Regions from separate parts of the Vibrio cortegadensis genome, predicted to be linked through region 2. Evidence: riboswitches for the same ligand, from Rfam matches in the RefSeq annotation. Region 2 holds a riboswitch; the other holds the start of a gene.
What was found. Region 2 has a riboswitch for lysine ahead of OCV39_RS04825 (Na+/H+ antiporter NhaC family protein). Riboswitches for the same ligand answer to the same signal wherever they lie in the genome.
Positions count from the first base shown of each region.

Region 1: it holds a riboswitch for lysine, as region 2 does, so the genes downstream of both, lysC (lysine-sensitive aspartokinase 3) here and OCV39_RS04825 (Na+/H+ antiporter NhaC family protein) in region 2, are expected to answer to the same signal.

Region 1 is NZ_AP025472.1:2,768,592-2,772,017, forward strand. Features, by position in the region: gene OCV39_RS12865 (PglL family O-oligosaccharyltransferase) at 1-53, shown strand, start outside; gene OCV39_RS12870 (pyridoxal-phosphate-dependent aminotransferase family protein) at 111-1,229, opposite strand; lysine riboswitch at 1,395-1,571, shown strand; gene lysC (lysine-sensitive aspartokinase 3) at 1,671-3,044, shown strand; gene metH (methionine synthase) at 3,108-3,426, opposite strand, start outside.
Region 2 is NZ_AP025472.1:1,046,273-1,049,698, forward strand. Features, by position in the region: gene OCV39_RS04815 (inosine/guanosine kinase) at 1-354, shown strand, start outside; gene OCV39_RS04820 (H-NS family histone-like protein) at 424-831, opposite strand; lysine riboswitch at 1,251-1,431, shown strand; gene OCV39_RS04825 (Na+/H+ antiporter NhaC family protein) at 1,545-3,140, shown strand; His leader region at 3,329-3,426, shown strand, end outside.

The DNA of each region.
Region 1 (3,426 bases), 1.4 Mb from region 2:
AATACACTCCGCCATCGTCAGCCGTCTCTCAATCTCCTGCAGCGAAACAATAGACACAAAAATGGCGAGTTAATAGCTCGCCATTTTAAATCGCACTAACTCAATACAGCTTAAGTCAGCGACTCTTCTAACGCTCGTAAGCATAACGACACATTTTCATTGCGTGCTGCATAACCCATCAAACCAATTCGCCAAGCTTTACCCGCCAAAGCGCCAAGGCCAGCACCAATCTCAAGGTTATACTCATTCAATAAATGCCCTCGAACCGCCGCTTCATCAATACCTTCAGGGATAAACACGGCATTAAGCTGAGGTAATCTGCTCGCTTCATCAACCACAAAGGTGAAACCCAGTCGCTCAAGGCCACTTTTCAGTTTTTCATGCATCTGTTTATGACGCTTCCAAGCCTGTTCAAGCCCTTCATTTTGGAGTAACACTAACGCTTCATGTAGTGCATACAAACTGTTGACAGGTGCCGTGTGGTGATAGCTACGTTTTCCTTCTCCGCTCCAATAGCCCAACACTAAACTTTGATCAAGAAACCAACTCTGAATCGGCGTTGATCTCGATTCAATTTTTTCAATGGCTTTAGCAGAGAAAGTCAGAGGGGATAGACCAGGAACACAAGACAGACACTTTTGGCTTCCTGAATAAACCGCGTCTAACTGCCATTCATCCACCAGCAAAGGCACGCCACCTAAAGAGGTAACAGCATCGACAATCGTTAAAGCACCGTAATCTTTTGCTAACTTACCTAACGCTTGAGCATTACTCAATGCTCCTGTGGACGTTTCTGCATGGACAAAAGCGAGGATCTTCGTATCCGGGTTTTCAACTAATGCCTGCTCAACTTTACCAATGGAGACGGGTTTACCCCATTCATCGTCCACTAGGACTACTTCACCACCACAACGGATCACATTTTCACGCATTCGTTCGCCAAACACTCCATTGCGGCAAACAATCACTTTATCGCCTGGCTCAATGAGGTTAACAAAGCAAGCTTCCATGCCCGCACTGCCTGGAGCTGAAACAGCAATAGTGAACTCATTTTCAGTCTGAAATGCATACTTTAGTAGTTGTTTAAGTTCATCCATCATTTGAATAAAAAGTGGGTCAAGATGACCAACAGTTGGACGACTAAGCGCTTGTAAGACCTGCGGTGAGATATCCGATGGTCCCGGCCCCATCAATGTTCGATGTGGTGGAAAAAAACTTTGAATTGGCATAAACGCTCCTTGCGAATGGCTATATGAGTGAATAGGTTAATCGAATTTTCAGCGAACAACAATTCGACTCAAGTATGAGGTCAAACCAGTGTCACAAAAATGTTAAATTTATTTTATGCATAGTAATTGACTTTTCTTCCCTAAAAACGTTCAATGTCTAAGCTATCTAGCAGAAGAGGAGCATTGCCCAGGCAGATGTTTTGTGGAGCCTCAACTCCAATACAAACCATTCATGGGGAGCAATGCCGAGGTAATTCAAAGTTGTGGCTTTGAGTTGTCGGTTGAACGGGCTGAATCCCTTCGACTGTCATCAGTTCTATCTGATGAGGAGCTTCTGAGGTGTTCTATTCTATTATTGCCTCTGCTCAATTCTCTCTTCAAACATTGGATGTTGGATTACCAATCCGTAATTATTTATCAGGAAGTCGTGGGAGATATATCGTGAGCACATTGAATGTAGCTGGTTCCTTTAACGTTGCAAAATTTGGCGGGACAAGTGTCGCTAACTTTGAAGCAATGAGCCGTTGTGCTGCAGTTGTAGAAAACAACCCAAACACTAAACTCATCGTCAGCAGTGCGTGTTCTGGCGTGACTAATCTATTAGTTGAATTAGCGAATGGCGTTACCGAATCAACACGTCGCCAAGAGTTGATTAATAAGATTGATAAGATTCACCAAGCAATACTTGAGCAATTGACTGATGCTCAGTCTATTAAACAATCAATCGATGTCATATTGAGTGATGTTGCAAGTTTGGCTGAAGAATCGGCATCTCAGCCCTCCGCGAGACTCACCGATAATCTTGTTGCTTGTGGCGAGTTAATGTCGACGCACATTTTGACTCAACTAATGCGAGAGCGTGGAATTCATGCGGTAAGGTTTGATATTCGCGAAATACTAAAAACTGATAGTGCGTTTGGAAAAGCAGAACCTCAATTAGACATCATTTCCTCACTTGCAAGTAAGAAGCTCTCTCCTCTTTGCCAAGAACATGTTGTTGTCACTCAAGGCTTCATTGGATCTGATTCAAACGGCCAAACTACTACACTTGGAAGAGGAGGCAGTGATTATAGTGCCGCACTTATTGCTGAAGCAGTTTCAGCATCAGGTTTAGAAATTTGGACAGATGTCCCAGGTATCTACACTACAGATCCTCGTATTGCGCAAAAAGCCTCCCCAATTCCAGAAATTAGTTTTAGTGAAGCCTCTGAAATGGCCAATTTTGGGGCCAAGATCCTCCACCCTTCAACTTTATTACCTGCATTGCGACACCAGATCCCCGTTTTTGTTGGATCCTCAAAAGAACCAGAGAAAGGAGGGACATGGATTCGTCAAGAGGTCGCCAGCGCACCTCTTTTTAGGGCTCTCGCGTTACGCTGCAATCAAACCATGGTGACACTGCGCAGCCCAAACATGTTTCATGCTTACGGCTTTTTGGCCGATGTTTTCCAGATTCTAGCTAAGCATAAAATCTCTGTTGATTTAATCACCACATCTGAAGTAAGTGTCTCTCTCACTCTTGATCAAACAGATACCGCAGGCGGAGCACCTCAATTACCAAGCATTGTAAAACAAGAACTTGAAGCACTGTGCACCGTCGATGTCGAGCACAACCTCTGCCTTGTTGCTCTTATTGGTAATAACATGAGTGAAAGTAAAGGATACGCGAAACAGGTATTCAGCACGCTGGAAGATTTTAATTTACGCATGATTTGTTACGGTGCCAGCCCGCATAATCTATGCTTCTTACTCCACGAGTCGGTTGCCAAAAGCGCCATTCAAAAACTCCATCAAGAGTTATTTGAAGAGTCATAATTAATACGACCACGAACAAAAATGCCCGCTGATGATCAGCGGGCATTTTATTAAGACACTTTTCTAATTGATATTAGGCCCAAGCCATTTTTCGGCTTCCAACTTATCCCACCCTTTACGATCGGCATAGCTTTCCACTTGATCTTGTTGGATCTGCGCAATCGCAAAATAGCGAGAATCAGGGTGTGAGAAATACATTCCCGAAACCGACGCGCCCGGCCACATTGCATAGCTAGACGTCAATGACATACCAATCGCTTCTTCTACATTCATCAACGTCCATAATGTCCCTTTTTCTGTATGTTCAGGACATGCTGGATAACCAGGAGCAGGTCGGATGCCTTGGTATTTTTCACGGATCAATTCATCATTCGATAAATTC
Region 2 (3,426 bases):
CGTTTTGAGTTTAGTCGTCCTGCATTTAAAGGTTTGTGTGAAAATCCACTTAAAGTGTACTCACATATTGCACCATATATGGGTGGGCCTGAAAAAATTAAAAATACTAATGGTGCGGGTGATGCTGCGTTATCTGCATTGTTGCATGATATGGCGGCAAATAAATATCACAAAGAGAATGTGCCAAATTCAAGTAAGCACCAGCATTCATTTTTGACATATTCATCTTTCTCTCAAGTGTGTAAATATTCAAACCGTGCGAGCTATGAAGTATTGGTTCAGCACTCACCAAGACTTTCTCGCGGCTTGCCTGAAAGAGAAGATAGTTTAGAAGAAGCGTACTGGGAACGTTAATTCCTATTATCGTAGATAAATAAAAAGGCTTCCAATTGGAAGCCTTTTTTTTTGAATATATTAATTCAATTAAATAGCGAAATCTTCTAAAGATTTACCAGCATCTAATTGATCTTGGATTGCTGAAGGTGTGCGACCTTGACCAGTCCAAGTTTTTTCGTCACCGTTACCATCTACATATTTATATTTAGCAGGGCGTGGTGCACGTTTTTTCTTAGTTGTAGATTTAGTTTCGCCAGAAAGAGCGGCAATTAAATCTTCAACATCAATACCGTCTTTTGCAATCATCTGTGCATATTCAGCTAATTTAGCTTCACGCTCTTCGCGTGCTTCACGCTCTTCCGCTTCAGATTCTTGACGCTCTTGAACCACAATTGTAAGTTTTTCTAGTGCTTCTTCTAATTGCTCAAGTGTTAGTTCACGTGAAAATGCACGAAGACTACGAATATTAAGTAGTGTTTTAGTTAGTTCCAACATGACTTTTCCTGTTCGATTAAATAAGGGGGTTTAAACAATAATAAACATCATCAGCTAATAAGACAATATTAATTATTATTTAAATTGTTTATATGATTAAAATTTAGGAATTATTAGAAAAATAGATAGTTTGAACAATAGACTAATTTCATATTGACGTTAAATAAAGTAATTGATATTTGATTTATAAATGCAATAAAGAAAATACATTTGGCAGCGTAGGTCAAAAAGATGTGACTTTTGACACATAGTGCTGTGCAACTGCATACTTATTTGTATTGAATATGGTATGTCACATATGTTTTTAACCATGGAATGATGTGTTGCAATGGTGCTATAGATAAGTACAATGAGTTTTACCTGATGCAGGTATGCAGTTTTTTTGTTGCTTTTTTATTCACGCAATAGTCAAATTGTATTCTTGCCGTAGAGGTGCAATTACAATCAGTATCTGTTATTGGGGTGATGCCAATGAATAACAGTGAAAGGTCTAGTTGCCGAAGTAAGTCTGTAAATTAAAACGGCTTGCTGGGGTTGTCATCAAATAGGGACAACACTGCCATAGTCTTATTTTTTAAACTATGGAGCGCTACTGTAGGGTTGGGTTAGGCAATTGCTGTCCTTCCGTTAAGTTACATATAAGTCCGATTTAATAGTGAATCGTCACTTATCTGCAGTAGATCTCTAACCAAAATAACTGGTTTTTGAAGATCATGAATTTAATCGATTTTGCAACATCTCCTCTCTCTCTCTTGCCCGCAATCGTGGCATTGAGTCTTGCTATTATTACTCGTCGAGTTTTAGTCTCTTTAGGTGTCGGTATCGCCATGGGCGCTATTTTGCTTGCTGATTATTCAGTAGGTAGCGCAGTCAGTTACGTCGGAACGAAAGTGTCTGGTGTATTTATTGAAGATGGTGGCATCAACTCTTGGAACATGAGTATTGTTGGTTTCTTACTACTATTAGGCATGATGACAGCTCTGCTTACGCTTTCTGGTGGTACTCGTGCGTTCGCTGAATGGGCACAATCAAGAGTTAAAAGTAAACGTGGTTCAAAACTGCTTGCTGCATTTCTTGGCGTGTTTATTTTTGTCGATGACTACTTTAACAGTTTAGCTGTAGGTGCGATTTCTCGTCCAGTGACGGATCGTTTTTACGTTTCTCGCGCAAAACTGGCGTACATCCTTGACTCTACAGCAGCACCGATGTGTGTGATTATGCCTGCTTCTAGCTGGGGCGCATATATCATGACAATCATTGGTGGCATCCTAGTGACTCATGGTGTGACTGAGTATTCTGCATTGGGCGCATATGTCCGCCTTATTCCAATGAACTTTTATGCGGTATTTGCTCTGTTGATGGTATTCGCTGTTGCTTGGTTTGGACTTGATGTGGGCAAAATGCGAGAGCATGAGATTAACGCTTCTCAAGGTCGCGGTTTTGATGAAGATAATGATAGCCAAGATGCGCATGATCTTAATGAAGAGTTGGATATAAAAGAGAGCAGCAACGGTTCTGTATTGGATCTAGTGCTACCTATTCTGGCTCTTATTGCAGCCACTGTGGCGGCAATGCTTTATACCGGTGGCCAAGCACTGGCTGCGGACGGAATTGCATTTAACGTCTTAGGTGCTTTTGAAAATACCGATGTAGGTAAAGCACTTATCTATGGCGGCAGTGTTGGTCTAGTGTTGGCTATAGTGACGGTTGTGCGTCAAAAACTGCCAGCGATTGAAATCGTGCGCACTATGTGGATTGGCGCTCGTTCAATGTTCGGAGCCATTCTGATTCTTGTTTTTGCATGGACAATTGGTTCTGTCATCGGTGATATGAAAACGGGTACTTACTTATCATCGCTTGCACAAGGCAATATCGGCACGCATTGGCTACCTGTAATTCTGTTCTTGCTTGCTGGTGTAATGGCATTCTCAACAGGTACATCGTGGGGAACATTCGGCATCATGTTACCGATTGCAGGTGATATGGCCGCCGCAACGGATATTGCATTAATGCTACCAATGCTCGGTGCTGTACTGGCTGGTTCAGTATTTGGTGACCATTGCTCTCCAATTTCCGATACAACGATATTGTCATCTACTGGTGCTCGTTGTAATCATATCGATCACGTTGCGACTCAATTGCCTTATGCCGTTTCTGTTGCGTTAGTCTCTTGTGTTGGCTTCATCGTGCTAGGTTTCACATCATCTGTTGCGCTTTCTTTTGTTGCAGCATCGGTGGCTTTTGTGGTCGTTTGTTGTGTATTAGCCGCGCTATCAAAATCAAAAATGGCGAATGCTCAGAAAGCTTAATTCATTGATTATCTGTGATAAAAAAGGAAGATTCGTCTTCCTTTTTTTGTGCGCGTAACAAATAAATGGTTAGCCAGTTAAATTTTTTTAAATTAGTTGTTGAAAATCATCACTAGCTTAGTTAGTGTGAATGACAAGACAGTAAGCCAACAAGAGTAAATAACTATGCGCAAATTCGTAATGAACATTCATCACCATCATCACCCAGTTTAGTCTTTCGGGAGATACGCGCATACCCGGGAGGCAGGAAAACTCCCGGAGGTTAAGTCAAAGTATTTAGATTTAA